Regions from separate parts of the Kitasatospora gansuensis genome, predicted to be linked through region 1. Evidence: riboswitches for the same ligand, from Rfam matches in the RefSeq annotation. Region 1 holds a riboswitch; each other region holds the start of a gene.
The links. A riboswitch is a leader RNA that binds a small molecule or an ion and turns the genes downstream of it on or off. The one in region 1 is predicted to bind cyclic di-AMP.
Positions count from the first base shown of each region.

Region 2: another riboswitch for cyclic di-AMP. It lies ahead of F4556_RS27510 (C40 family peptidase); the one in region 1 lies ahead of F4556_RS37525 (glycoside hydrolase 5 family protein).
Region 3: another riboswitch for cyclic di-AMP. It lies ahead of F4556_RS24160 (M23 family metallopeptidase); the one in region 1 lies ahead of F4556_RS37525 (glycoside hydrolase 5 family protein).

Region 1 is NZ_JACHJR010000001.1:697,962-702,825, reverse strand. It holds gene F4556_RS03250 (alkaline phosphatase D family protein) at 1-1,026, shown strand, start outside; gene F4556_RS03245 (hypothetical protein) at 1,019-2,281, shown strand; cyclic di-AMP (ydaO/yuaA leader) riboswitch at 2,499-2,676, shown strand; gene F4556_RS37525 (glycoside hydrolase 5 family protein) at 2,679-4,088, shown strand; gene F4556_RS03235 (geranyl diphosphate 2-C-methyltransferase) at 4,145-4,864, opposite strand, start outside.
Region 2 is NZ_JACHJR010000001.1:6,082,550-6,087,413, reverse strand. It holds gene F4556_RS27520 (hypothetical protein) at 1-588, opposite strand, end outside; gene F4556_RS27515 (C40 family peptidase) at 651-1,715, opposite strand; gene F4556_RS27510 (C40 family peptidase) at 1,938-3,020, opposite strand; cyclic di-AMP (ydaO/yuaA leader) riboswitch at 3,031-3,195, opposite strand; gene F4556_RS27505 (C40 family peptidase) at 3,562-4,590, opposite strand; gene F4556_RS27500 (NYN domain-containing protein) at 4,788-4,864, opposite strand, start outside.
Region 3 is NZ_JACHJR010000001.1:5,405,976-5,410,839, reverse strand. It holds tRNA gene F4556_RS24170 (tRNA-Pro) at 178-251, opposite strand; tRNA gene F4556_RS24165 (tRNA-Gly) at 428-501, shown strand; gene F4556_RS24160 (M23 family metallopeptidase) at 564-1,577, opposite strand; cyclic di-AMP (ydaO/yuaA leader) riboswitch at 1,586-1,759, opposite strand; gene F4556_RS24155 (DUF6348 family protein) at 2,093-2,830, shown strand; gene F4556_RS24150 (hypothetical protein) at 2,871-3,065, opposite strand; gene F4556_RS24145 (PP2C family protein-serine/threonine phosphatase) at 3,409-4,557, opposite strand; gene F4556_RS24140 (GNAT family N-acetyltransferase) at 4,828-4,864, shown strand, end outside.

The DNA.
Region 1 (4,864 bases):
GCCGACGACCGCCCCGACCTGATCCTGCACCTGGGCGACTACATCTACGAGGGTGGCGCCGGCACCGGCGGTGTGCGCCAGCACCTCGGCAGCGAGATCGTCTCGCTGGCCGACTACCGCCGCCGCTACGCGCTCTACCGCACCGACCCGGACCTGCAGGCCGCGCACGCGATCGCGCCGTGGCTGGTGGTGCCGGACGACCACGAGGTGGAGAACAACTACGCCAACATGGTCCGCGCCGACAGCAGCCCCGTGCTGACGGCCGCTCAGTGGACCGCGCGGCGCACCGCCGCGTACCAGGCCTACTTCGAGAACATGCCGCTGCGGGCCGCCGCGACGCCCGCCGGCAACAGCATCCAGCTCTACCGCCGGGTCCGCTGGGGCACGCTCGCCACGTTCCACATGCTCGACACCCGTCAGTTCCGCGACGACCAGGCCTGCGGCGACGGGACGAAGGTCTGCGCCGACGCCGATCTGACGAACCGTTCGATCACCGGCGCGGCCCAGGAGTCCTGGCTGCTGGACGGGCTCGGCCAGCGCCTGGGTACCTGGGACCTGATCGGGCAGCAGGTGTTCTTCGCCCGGAACGTGAACTCCTCCGGTGCGATGAACATGGACGCCTGGGACGGGTACCGGGCCAGCCGGGCGCGGATCCAGCAGGGCATCATCGACCGGGCCGTACGCAACCCGGTCGTCCTCACCGGCGACGTGCACGCGTCCTGGGGCAACGACCTCAAGGCCGACTACGCCGATCCGTCGTCGGCGACCATCGGCTCCGAGCTCGTCTGCACCTCGATCACCAGCGGCGGCAACGGAAGCACCACCACGACGATCCCGAACGGATCGCTCAACCCGCATCTGCGCTTCTACTCCAACCAGCGCGGCTACGTCCGTACGCACATCACGCCGTCCCAACTCACCGCCGACTTCCGGTCGGTGGCGACGGTGACCGAGCACGGCGCGGCGGCGACCACCGCCCGGACCTTTGTCATCCACGACGGACAGCCGGGGTTGGCCGATGCGTAGGCTCTCCGTACTCGGCGCGGCCGTCGCCGGTTTCGCCGCGGTCCTCGCCCTGGTCACTCCGGCTTCGGCGGCGGGGCCCTCGTCCTGGGTGACCGCGAACAGCGACTCCACCGGTGACCAGGACTCCGCCCAGGTCGCGGCCAACCGCCTCGGCGACGTCGCGGTGGTCTGGGAGGACGACCGCGACTCGACCAACCCGGGCGACAACGCGCACAGCGACGTTTGGGTGCGGATGTACCGTAACGGCGTCTCGGCCTACGAGCAGAAGCTCTCGGCCGGTGGGACGGCGGGCGTGGCCTGGCGGCATCTCCAGCCCGACGTGGGGCTCGACGACCGGGGCAACGCCGTCGTCGTGTGGGCGGAGGACCCGGACGGCAACGGGCTCTACAACATCACCTACCGGGTGCTCTCCCCGGCCGGTGCGGTCCTCGGCTCCGGTCAGGCCAACGCGAGCGCCGGCGGCCAGCAGATCCATCCGCGCGTCGCGGTCGATCCGGACGGCGCGCCGGGCAGCGCCACCGCGGTCGCGTTCTCCGTGGTGTGGGAGGACATCCAGGGCACCGCGGCGGCGACGGTGAAGGCAGCCGGGTTCACGGGGACCACGACGAAGGCGTACGAGGTGACGGTCAACGCGGCCGGCGGCGCGCACCACAACCCCGACGTCGCGACCTCCGCCTCGGGTGACGCCGTCGTGGTCTGGGACGAGGACACCGACGGCAACGGCTTCTACCAGATCGGTCTGGTGAAGCTGGCCAAGGCGAACGGCACTGTCGCACTCACCCGCCGCAGTGCCAACAGCCTCGGCGGCGGGCAACAGCAACGCCCGGCAGTGGCCGCCGACTTCAACGGCGACTTCGCGGTGGCCTGGGAGTCCGATCACACCGGCACCCGTGGCGTCTGGGCCCGGTCGTTCACCGCGACCGGCACCGCCGGTTCGGCCGAGGTCGAGATCTCCAGCGTCGCCGGAGCCGGCAACCCCACTGTCGGCATCGACGACCAGCGCGACGCCGTGGTGGGCTGGAGCGTCGCCGGCACCGATCCGGCGGTCTGGGCCCGGGGCCTCAACCCCGACGGCACCTTCGCCGGCCGGCTGCCGGCCCAGTCCGTCAGTCAGGTCACGGCCGGTCGGCAGGAGCAGGTCGCGGTGGCTTCCTCTCCGTTCGGCGCGCTCGCGATCTCGTACACCGACGACAACGACGGCAACACCTTCGACCAGGTCCTGCTGAGTCTGGGGGCGACCAACTCGGACTGGTGACGGTCGGTTGATGCGGGGTGCTGCGTGGCAACGCGCAGCACCCCGCAGGCGCTGCGCGGATCGCGGCAGTACCAGGTGACGTCGGAGGGCGTCTGTGAGCTGCGCTACAGCGCCGCTCGTTGTCTTGTACGCGTCGGGGCGGCTGTTAGCCTCTTCGAGTCGCCCGCTCCGTGCGGGCCTCGCCGGTGGGACGCCGAATCCCGTCCACCCGTCGGCGGTCACTCGAGCACCGATACGGACGGGAGCGGGGGAACCAGGTCAGTTGCCTGCTGCCCCCGTCCGCCCGCGCGTACGCGGAGGCTGCAGGCTCGGGGTGAAGCCGCTCCCACAGGCGGCCGGGCCGACCTCAGGCCCGAACCCGACAGCTCACCTCGCAGGCGTCGCAGAGGACCTGTCCATGCGCATTTCTGCCACCCACGTACGGGTCGGCGCGGTCGCCGCAGCCGGCCTGCTCGCCATCCCCCTCCTCGTCAGTACCCAGGCCTCCGCCAGCGGCCCAAGCGTCGTCGAGGACCGGATCAGCCCGGCTCCGGCCGTCGCCGGCCCCTCGGTCACGGCCTCGCTCACCGTGCACTCCTCGCGCTGCTTCACGGCGGACACCGTCGGGGTCGCCGTCCGCAACGCGGCGGGCCAGCGTCTCGACTTCCCGAACGCGGCCCGGAACGTCCAGATCTGCCCGAGCGGTGTGACGATCACCACCGGCGCGCGGAGCCTGCCGGCCGGTACGTACACGGAGTTCGGCCGCTGGCGGGGCCTGGACGGCCGCTGGCACAACCTCCCCACGCACACCCTGACCGTGGGCACGGCCCCGGCCCCGGCCCCGACGCCCACCCCGGCGCCCACGCCGACGCCTGCCCCCACGCCGAGCCCCACCCCGACCCCGACGGTGAGCCCCACGCCCACGGCGACACCCACCCCGGTGCCCACGCCCACGCCGACCGCGACGCCCACGCCGACCCCGTCGCCCACCACCGCGCCCCCCGCCGGTATGCGCGCGCTGCCGGACCCGCTGTACGGCGTCACCGTCGACGACGTGTCGAACCTCGCCGCGATCGTGGACTCGTCGAGGCACCTGGCGCACATGCCGACCACCCGGATCGTCTTCGACGAGACCGAGAGCCCCAGCTCGTACACCTCGGCGGTCAACCAGCTCCAGCCGGTCAGCTACCTGATGGGCGAGATCCTGGACTCCGAGTACGTCAAGAACATCTCGGCCCAGGCGTACCACGACCGGGTCGCCCAGTACCTGAACGCCTTCGGCAACCAGGTGGACCTCTGGGAGGTCGGCAACGAGGTGAACGGGAACTGGCTGGGCAGCTACGGCGACGTCTCGACCAAGATCACCGACGCCTACCGCCAGGTCGAGGCGGCCGGCAAGCGCAGCGCGCTGACCCTCTACTACGACATCGGCTGCGGCAACGGCCCGTCGGAGCTCGACCCGCTGGCGTTCACCAAGCAGTACGTGCCGGAGGACATGCGCAACGGCCTGGACTACGTGACGCTCAGCTACTACGAGGGCCAGTGCAACAACATCCGTCCCAGCGCGGCCACTTGGACCTCGTACTTCCAGCAGCTGCACACCCTCTACCCGAACGCCAAGCTGGGCTTCGGTGAGGTCGGCCTGCCCGACGCCGCCACCAGCGGCACGCAGGCGGCGGCGCAGTCGATGCTGAACTACTACTACGGCCTGAAGCTCGACCTGCCGTACTACGTCGGCGGCTGCTTCTGGTGGTACTACGCCGAGGACATGCTGCCCTACAGCACCAAGCCCCTGTGGCAGACGCTCAACTCGGCGCTTCAGCGCTGACGTTGAACGCCGGAGGCCCGCTCCCCGATGACGGGGAGCGGGCCACGGCTGTCTGATCAGACCCGGTCGGCCGCGATCAGGAGGTACTGGAAGGAGCCGTCCTTGTAGGAGTTGATGAAGGCCTCCTCGATGCCGGTGACGAGGGAGGAGGTGGCGCGCAGCTCCCAGTAGGGCAGGGTGGTGGGGGTGAGGTCGATGATGGTCTGCGGGACCAGGCGGTTGTCGGCCATCGCGCGGAGGTACTCGCGGCGGGAGTGGATGTTGCACTCGAAGTGGGCGTTGATCTGGGAGACCCACTTGGACGGCTGGCCGTAGACCGGGTTCCAGCAGCCGGTGATGGTCACGTAGCGGCCGCCGACGGCGAGCACCCGGGCGTGCTCGGCGAACAGGTCCTCGAGGTCCACGTACATGCTGGACTCGTTGTTCCAGGAAGCGGCGGCCTGGCCGGTCTCGAACGGCATGTTGAGCATGTTGGCGACCCGGGAGCGGACCGCGTGGTCGATGCCGAGGTCGCGGGCCCGCTGGTTGCCGAAGTCGGCCTGCTTGGCGGAGAGGGTGACGCCCTCGACGGTGCAGTTGAAGCGCTGATGAGCCATCACCATGGAGCCGCCGCGGCCGCAGCCGGCGTCGACCAGGGTGTCGTCGGCGCGGATCGGACCGAGGTGGTCCAGCAGGACGTCGGTCTGGGCGGACTCCAGGCGGTGCAGCTCGGTGACGAGCCGCTCCTCGCGCTCGCTCTCCGGGCCGGCCTCCAGGGCGGCGTGGTCGACGTCGCC
Region 2 (4,864 bases), 5.4 Mb from region 1:
CTCGGTCACCAGCGGTACGGCCCGGTCGGCGGTGGCCACCGTCTCGGCCAGCACGGCCGGTTCGGCCTGGCCCAGCGCGATGCTGTGCCCGCCGCGGACCGCCCGGACCTCGCCGAGGTCCCAGAGCGCGGCGGCGCCGACCGGCTGGTCGGTGGTCAGCAGCCACTCGCCGTCCACCAGCTCACAGCCGATCCGCCGGGTCAGGACGGCCGGGTGGTCGTCGAAGTCGGCCACCCGCCAGCCGAGTTCGGCGGTCAGGGTCAGGGCGGCGCCGGCCGGTTCGGTGAAGTCGGTGATCCGGTAGGAGAGTTCGGCCAGCGGGAGCTGCGCCAGCCGGGTCAGTACGGTCAGCTCGGCGGCCCGGTGGGCCGGGGCCACCCCAGCCACCAGCGCGGTGCGGTCCAACCGGAGCAGCGCCCTGGCCCGGTCGGCGAGCAGCGCCTCGATCCGGGGCCGGACCGGGACCGCCTCGGCCCCGGCCGGGGTGGCCGGGGCCACCGGCGGCACCCGGACCGGACGGGCCGGCGGCGGCGAGAGCTGCACCAGACCGGCCGCCGCGAGCAGCAGCGCGGCCCGGCGGGACAGCACGGCGCCGCCGGCCCGCGCCCCGGCGTCCGGGGTCGGGCCGGCCGCCGACGGCAGGGCACCGCTCAGACCCGCACCACCCCGGAGACGGGCATCGCGCTGACGCTCTCGTAGCGGACCCGGGCGCCGGGGTAGGGCGCGTGCACGACCACACCGCCGCCGGCGTACATCCCGACGTGGTGCATGTCCCTGTAGAAGATCACCAGGTCTCCCGGCCGGGCCTCGGCGAGGCTGATCCGCTGCCCCGCGCTTGCCTGCTGCTGCGAGGTGCGCGGCAGGGTCACTCCGGCCTGCCGCCAGGCCCAGTACATCAGACCCGAACAGTCGAACGTACGGGGCCCGGTCGATCCGTAGACGTAGGGGGAGCCGATCTTGCTGCTGGCGGCGGCCAGCGCGGCGGCGGCCTGACTGGAGGCGGCGGGCAGGTTGCCGAGGTCGAGCCGTTCGGCGCCCCGGGCGGCCCGCTTGGCGGCGTCCCTGGCGTCGTCGTCGGCCATCCTGGCCCGCTCCCCCGCGCCCAGCGTGTTCAGCAGCCGCTGAGCCTTGGTCAGCCGCTGCCGGATCTCCTGCTTGCTCTCGTTCAGGGTGCGCCGGACGGACTCCAGCTCGGCCAGCTTGGCGGTGGTCTCGGCCCGCCGCTGGTCGAGCCGGCGCTGACTGTCGATCACCTGCCGCAGGGTGTCGTTCTGCCGCTCCGCCGACTGGTCCAGGGTGCGGGCCCGGTACAGGTAGCCGGCCGGGTCGGAGTCCAGCATCAGCTGCACCGCCGGGTCGATGCCGCCCGCCCGGTACTGGGCGGCGGCCACCGAGCCGAGCCCGGCGCGCAGCCGGTTCAGCTCGTCCTGGCCGACCGCCACCTGGTTCTGCAGCGAGCCGGTGTCGGACTGCAGCTGACGCTGCTCCTCCAGCGCCGCGTTGAACTTCTCCGAGGCCTGCTCGGCTTCCTCGTAGAGCTGATCGACCTGGGCCTTGACGTCCTTGCGGGTGGGCGGCTCGGCCGGGGCCCCGGGCGCGGCCCCGGCGGCGCCGGTGGCGGCCATCCCGAGCACCGTGGTGGCCGCGGCGGTGAACACCAGCGCCCGGGTGAACCGGCGGGCGCCTGGCAGGGGAGAACGACTGTACGTCGACATACCGGCGGCGGCTCCATTCCTGCGCCGGGCCACCGCCGCCGCCCGGGGTCGGGCGGCCTCCGAGCGAAGGTCCGGGGGCAGACGTTAGCGAGTCGCGGCGATCTAGTCCAAACCCCTACAGCACCGAATATTTGACCATTAATCGGACATCTGACCGATCGTCCGGAAACGCCGCAGGCCCGGCACGGGGCCGGGCCTGCGGGAGTTGCTTCGGACGGGTGGTCAGACCCGGACGATGCGGGTGATCGACATGACCGTGGCCGACTCGTGCCGGACCAGGGCTCCGGTGTGCGGGGCGTGCACGATCTGGCCGTTGCCCACGTAGAGGCCGACGTGGCCGCCCCCGCTGTAGATGATCAGGTCACCGGGCTTGGCGTCGGCGATGTTGGTGCCGATGTTCTGGCCGGCCCCCATCTGCGACTGCGAGGTGCGCGGCAGCGAGATCCCGGCCTTGTCGAAGGCCCAGACCATCAGGCCGGAGCAGTCGAAGGAGTTCGGGCCGGTGGCACCCCAGCCGTACGGCTTGCCGATCTGCGCCTCGGCGGCGGCGATCACGGTGGCGGCGTACGAGCCGGCCGGCAGGCCGCTCAGGTCGGTCCGGGTCTCCGAGCGCGAGGCGCGGTCGTCGGCCTTCGGGGTGGCGGCGGCGGCCTTGGTGGCCGACTCGGCGGCGGCCTTGGCCTCGGCGGCCCGCAGCTCGTCCTGCTCCTTGCGGCTGAGCGTGTCGAGCAGCGCCTGCGCGCTCGCCAGCTTGGCCTGGATCTCGTCCTTGCCCGTCTTGAGCTCCTGGGTGGTCTTCTCCAGGTCGGCGAGCTTGTTCTGCGCCTCGGACTTCTGCTGGTCGAGCTTGCTCTGCTCGCCCTTCAGCGTCTTGAGGGTGTCCGCCTGGGAGGTGCCGAGCTGGCTCAGCGAGTCGGCCTGGCCTAGGAAGGCGTCCGGGCTGCTGGAGAGCATCAGCTGGACGGTCGGCGATATCCCGCCGGTCCGGTACTGCTCGGCGGCGATCTCACCCAGGGTGCTCTGAAGGGTGGTCACCTCGGCCTGCTGCCGGGCCACCTGGTCCTGGAGGCCGCTGACCTGCTTCTGCAGGGTCTGCTGCTTCTCCGTCGCCGCGTTGAACTTCTCGGTCGCGACCTCGGCCTGCTCGTTCAGCTGGTCGACCTGGGTCTTGACCTCGTCCTTGGTGGGAGTCGGGTCGGCATGCGCACCGGTCTGGGCGGACAGTGCCACCGCAGCGGCGGCGGCAGCCGTGATGATCGACACGCGGGTGCGGCTGGCAGGCTTGGGACGACGATGGGACGCCACGAAGGCGGGCTCCTTCTTCCTACGTCCGCCTACCGGGTGAGCTGACGGGTTCGGGCTGGAAGAGATGCCCTACGACGCCTCACCGCCGAGCCGTCTCACGACGGTCCGTCGACCTGGCGCCGATTCACCCCGAGGAACATGGTTCCCCGGCTCCGATCGACAGCGCCCTCACTCGGGCTTCCCCGTAAGGCAGTCGGACTGCCTCGCTGTGTCTCGGACTCGGCGGTAACCCCCGCCGCCACCCAGGCTGGGTGATCGACAGTGCGGTGGTTCGAGATGGACCCTAGTAACCCAACCGTGATCGGTTCAAATCCTTGTAAGAAAAAAGTCGTAATGAAGTCGTGATTCTTTGGAGAATACGACTGAGTGTGACCGGAAATGCACGCTGTGCCGATGGATTCTCAGGATGCGGTCACAGCGAGGCCCACCAGAGGTGTCCCAGATCACAGGGAGGTTCTGGCGGGCCCGCGCGTGTCACAGGGCGTCAGTTGTGCGCCTTGAGGGGGAGATGTCCGTTATGCCGTGTCAGGCTGACGGTGGATCAGACCCGGCGGATGGTCTTGATCGGCATCGCGTCGGCCTTCATGATCTTCACGACGTCACCGGTGTGCGGCGCGTGCACCACGTAGCCGTTGCCGATGTAGATCCCGATGTGGTGCGCGTCCGAGTGGTAGACCACCAGGTCGCCCGGCTGCGCGTTGGCGTAGTCCTTGCCGACGTTGGTGCCGACGGTGGCCTGCTCCTGCGAGGTGCGCGGCAGCGAGACGCCCGCCTGCTGGTACGCCCAGACCACCAGGCCGGAGCAGTCGAAGGAGTTCGGTCCGGTGGCACCCCAGACGTACGGCTTGCCCTGCTTGCCCATCGCGGCGTTGACCGCCACACCGGCGTAGCCGCCGACGGCCGGCAGCGAGCCGACGTCGATCCGCTCCCCGCCGCGCGAGGCGCGGTCGCCCAGGACGGCGTTCCGGTCGGCCGAGCTCAGCTGGTTGAGCAGCTTCTGCGCCTCGGCCAGCTTCTTCTGCACCTCGGCCTTGGCGTCGTTCAGCACCTTGGTGTTGCGGTCCAGCTCGGCCAGCGTCTCCGCGGCCTCGACCTTCTGCTGGTCCAGCCGGCGCTGCTGGTCCTGCAGCGACTTCAGGGTCTGCGACTGGGTCTGGTTCACCTGGTCGACGCTGGACGCCTTGCTCAGGTAGTTCTCCGGGTCGGAGGAGAGCATCAGCGCGACCGAGGGGTCCACCCCGCCGTCGCGGTACTCCTGCGCCGCCACGGCCGCCAGGCCGCCCTGAAGCTGCGTCATCTGCTCCTGGCCGCGGGCCACCTGGTCCTGGAGCTGGTCGGCCTGCTTGCGCAGCTGGTCGGTCCGCTCCTTGGCGCCGTTGTAGCGCTCGGCGGCCTGCTCCTGCTCGGTGAAGAGCTGGTCGACCTGGACCTTCACCTCGTCCTTGCTCGGCTTGGCCGGCGCCGCGTGGGCACCCGCCTGGGCCGACAGGGCGACCGCGGTCGCTGCGGCAGCGGTCAGCACGGAGACCCGTGCACGGCTCGGCTGCTTGGGGCGGCGGTGGGAAGCCAAAGGACTAGCTCCTTCATCACTCCTGGACGCGACCTCACCCGTTCGGGTGCTTGTCCAGAATATAGGTTTGACGCCCGACCCTAGTGAAGTTGTCACGGGTGCGCCACTCCCCTACCCCTACGAACTTCCGCCCACAGACCGGAATTCACCGGACCGACACAACCCGGTCACCCGCCCTGACCAGCCGTCAGTCAGGCTTACGGCCTGGCCAGCCGCTTCAGCAGGAGCAGCGAGGCCACCGGGCGCGCACCGGCCTTCTTCACGCCGTCGGCGA
Region 3 (4,864 bases), 4.7 Mb from region 1:
GAACGGCCCGGGACGGTCCCGGCAGCCTCCGAATCCCGGTGGCACGGGGCGGCCCCCGGCGAACGGGAAGGTCGCCTGGCACACCGTCAGGTTCGCCATTGGCGTACCCGCCGCTCGGGCATCCGCCCCCGGAAACGCCAACAGGGCCCCGCGTGTTGACGAGACCCTGCCGCACTGTCGGGGTGGCCGGATTCGAACCGACGGCCTTCCGCTCCCAAAGCGGACGCGCTACCAAGCTGCGCCACACCCCGTGGTGCCGAGAGGAAGCGTACACGCCGCCCCGGCCGCCCCCATGGTCATATCGGAGACCCACCGAACGGGCCGAACCGCCAAAGCGGTGTGCGAGCAACCGACCCGACCAGGTACGCTGACCCTGTCCTCGCGACCGGCAACGGCCCCGAGGTCACTGTGCGCTCCGGCACCGCACGCGGGTGTAGCTCAATGGTAGAGCCCCAGTCTTCCAAACTGGTCACGCGAGTTCGATTCTCGTCACCCGCTCCAACGCCTCGGCCCCCTGGTCAATGACCAGGGGGCCGAAGTCGTCTGAGGCCGAGTCAGTCGGATCAGACGTTGACGCCGTGCGCGCGCAGGTAGGCGACCGGGTCGATGTCGGAGCCGTAGGCCGGGCCGGTGCGGACCTCGAAGTGCAGGTGCGGGCCGGTCACGTTGCCGGTGGCGCCGGAGAGGCCCAGCTGCTGGCCGGCCGAGACGGACTGGCCGACGCTGACGGAGATCGAGGAGAGGTGGGCGTACTCGGAGTACTTGCCGTCGGCGTGCTTGACGACGACCTCGTTGCCGTAGGACCCGCCGTTGCCGGCCTTGACCACGGTGCCGGAGGTGATGGCCTTGACGCTGGTGCCGGTCGAGGCGCGGAAGTCGACACCGGTGTGGTAGCCGCTGGACCAGGAGGAACCGGAGGCGTGGTACGCGGTGGAGGTGCCGCCGCTGACCGGGGCGACGTAGCCGCCGGCCGCCACGGCGGCCGACTCGGCCTTCGGAGCCGCAGCAGCCTTCGGGGCGGTGCTCGCCTTCGGGGCCGCGGTGGTCGCCTTGGAGCGGGACGCCTTGGTGGAGTCCGTGGTGCTCGCGGAGGAGGAAGAGGAGGACTTGGTCTCGGTCTTCGGCGCCTCGACGACGGCCTTCGGGGCCTCCGCGGCGGGCGCCGGCGTGGCGGCCACGGCCTTGCCGGCGAGCGAGAGCTGCTGACCCGGGTAGATCAGGTTCGGGTTGCCGCCGACCACGGTGCGGTTGTCCTGGTAGAGCTTCTCCCAGCCGCCGTCCACCTGCTTGGCGGAGGCGATCTTCGAGAGGGTGTCGCCACTGACGACCTGGTAGCTGCTCGCGGCCGGGGTGGCGGCGGCGACCGGGGTCACCGCGGTGGCGGCCGGAGCGGTCTCGGTGGCGATGGTGGTCACGGCGGCCGGGGCGGCCTGCGGCACGGAGGCGGCGGCGTGGCCCTGGTGGGCGCTGGCGGCGGCGACCGGGAGTGCGAAGGTGGCGCCGAGGACGCCGGTCGCGACGGCGATCCGGGTCAGGTGGGACAGCTGGACGCGACGGTGCTTGCCCTGTGCGGACATGGGGGGTCCTCTCCGACGCCTACGAGGTGAGCTGTCGGGTGCGGACTGGAGATGCCCGGCCGCAGGAATGCGGCTTAACCCCAAGCCGTCCCGGTTCACACCGGTTCGGCGACTTACCTTGGGTCCCCCGCTCCTGCCATGCGTGCCTTGTACGAGGCGCCGGGCGGCGGCAGGATTCGGCGTTCCGCCCGGATGAGCCCGTCCGGTCGTTCACCGGACAGGCCTCGAAGCAAAGCCGATCGGTCGCGAAGTGGCAAGCCCCGGTTGAACGCTGAACAAGGATGATCAGGGACGAAGGTCACGTCCCGGTCGGGACTTGCGCCCCTGACACCCCGAATCGGCGACGCTTCGTCCCCGACCTTTCTACGGAGGGTGTCCGATATCGCCGTCCGTGCCCGGCCGGACCCGCTCCGCCAGCGTTCACCGTGACACCGCTCACGTCGGGCCGATACGCTCGCCCACGGTCGAGCTCGAACGCAGGTGTTCGAGGCGCCGCTGAGCAAGGAGCCCCGCCTGTGCGCCCCGAGGAACGGCTGGCCGTCATCCAGCGCGCGGTGATCCGCGAGATGGCCGGACTCGGTCAGGAGTTCACCCTCGACGGCCCGCTGGTGCGCGGCCCCGGCACCACGGCGGTGGCCTTCCGCGACCACGACGAGCACGGCACCGGCGCCGGCCATGTCGACCTCGGCTACGTCCTGCGGCTCGGCCAGGGCGACGCACCGGTGCTCTGGGACTGCGCGGCCGGTGTGGGCGGCACCGAGGTGGAGCGGCTGGACAGCGCGGTGCGGATGTGGGCGGGCACCACGGCGACCGCCGTACTGAGCCTGCTGACCGGCGAGGGCGACCACTACGACGCCCCCGAGTTCCCCGGCTGGCACGTGGTGCAGGGCCCGGCCGCGGTGTTCGGCGCCGACACCGACCCGCTGTTCGACTGGGTCACCGAGCGCGACCTCGGCCCGGTGCTGGCGGCCGCCGTGCTGCCGAAGCTGACCGAGCGTCAGGTCAACGGCGTGAAGCTGTTCTTCGGCGGCAAGGCGGGCGACGACGTCGCCGAGGTCCGGATCAACGGGACGGTCTGCGAGCCGGCTTCGGCCGCCCTGCGCGCACTGGACTGGCCACGGGGCGAACGGCTCTGCTGGGCCCGGCTGTTCCTGCTGCTGGTCGCCGAGCACCCGCAGCCGGAGCACCCGGGACAGGCTGAACCCCCGCCGCCGCGCCGCTGGTTGGGCCGCTGGTGGCGGAGTCGTCGCTGAAAGCCTGACCCGGGTCAGCCGCGCCCGAGGCCGTGCGTCGTCAGCTGGCGACCGAGGAGATGGTCTGCGCGAGCTGGGTGAGGAAGTCCTGGATCGGCTTGGCCGCCGTGGACTGGCTGAGCATGAAGCCGAACAGTGCGGCCATGACCGCGTGACTGGTCTTCAACTGCTTGTTGCGGATGAAGATGACCACGATGATCCCGAACAGGACCAGCGCTGAGACGGAGAAGGCCACCAGGACTCACTTCCTCATTCTTTCGTAGCGAGCTTCGTGGCGGGCCCAATCCCCCGAGACCCCCGAGAACCGACCGTCCCACCCGAACTCAGTGTGGTCGTTCGTGCCGACTGCGTAAAGGACTTGCCGGAAGCCAGCCGCGAAGATCCTGCGATGTGAGACGAATTTCCGCCGACCGAGACGATAGCCCAGCCGACCTGACGGGCCGTCGAACGGGTACCCCTAACTGGAAGTTGACCGCTCCCGGGCTGGTGGGGCCGGACCTAGATCCACTGCACCGGGCCGCGATCAGGAATGGCCGAAGACCGGTGCACCGACTTGACACACTTCGGCTACCGGTCGGTCACCCACGCCAGAGCAGCAGGACCGCCCGGTCGTCGTTCACGTCCTTGGCGACCGACTCGATCAGCCTCACCGCCGAGCCCCGGCCGCCGTGTTGGGAGAACGGGGCGCCGCCGATCAGCCGGTCCGCCTCCCCCATCAGCCGGTCCATCCCCTCGGTCAGGTCCCGGCCGGGGATCTCCACCATGCCGTCGGTGCAGAGCATCAGCACGTCGCCCTGGTCCAGCCGGCCGCGGACCGCCTCGAACACCGCGCCGTCGTAGACCCCGAGCAGCGCGCCCTCGGTGGACTCCTTGATCTCCCAGCGGCCGGTGCCCGCGTGCCGCTGCATCCCGGGCAGGTGCCCGGCCGACAGCAGCTCGTACTCGCCGGTCTCCAGGTCCAGCACCAGGTGCACGGCGGTCGCGAAGCCCTCGTCCCAGTCCTGCCGGAGCAGGTAGCCGTTGGCGGCGGGCAGGAACTGCTGGGCCGGCAGCGAGCCGAGCAGCCCGCCGAACGCGCCGGAGAGCAGCAGCGCGCGGGAGCCCGCGTCCATGCCCTTTCCGGACACGTCGGCCAGGACCACCTCCAGGGTCCGCCGGCCGGGGCCGGTCCGGGTGGCCACCACGAAGTCGCCGGAGAAGGACTGGCCGCCGGCCGGGCGGAGCGCCATGTCGGCGGACCAGCCCGCGGGCAGCGCGGGCACCCTGCTCTGCACCCGCAGCCGCTCGCGCAGGTCGAACAGCATCGAGCCGCCGCCGCGCCACGGCACGCCGACCCGGCTGCGGAACTGGGCCAGCAGCAGCCCGGCCACCCCGACCGCGCCGACCACCAGGGCGGCGCCCGGGGTGACGCCGTAGACGTACGTGTCGGGGCGGTCGCTGGCCACCCGCTCGCCGGTGTGGATCAGCGACTCGACCGAGAGCCCGAGCGCGGCGGCCGCGTAGAGCAGCACCAGGGTGCCGGGCCGCAGCAGCAGCGCGCCGGCCAGGATCGGCAGCACCAGCGCGGTGGGCGGGGCCCAGGCCGGGATCAGGACGTTGAGCACCACCAGCAGCGGGACGGCCGCGAACAGCACCGCGAAGGCGAGCCAGTCGGAGGCGTCGCCGCGGAAGTAGTCCACTCCGGTCCGGCGCAGCACTCGGCGGACCCGGTAGAGCCTGCCGCGCAACCGGGCCGTCCACGGGGTGTCGGCCGCCTGTGCGGCCGGGCCCGTCTCAGTCGGCCGGGGTGTGAGACCCGGCGTGCTGCCAGCCATGGGCTCTGACCTTATCCACCGGCGCGGCCCGCCGTCGACGGTTGGGGCGCCGCCGGGCGCACCGTTCCGCGCGGAACGCGCGGATTTCGGCCGCCGGAGGCGCCCACCCGCCGCCGGAACCCGTGCGGTCAAGCCGCCGAATGTCAGTCGCGCACGATGCAACTCGGTGATAGCTGTTGGCATATGACCGCTGATACCGAGACATTTGACAACCTGACAG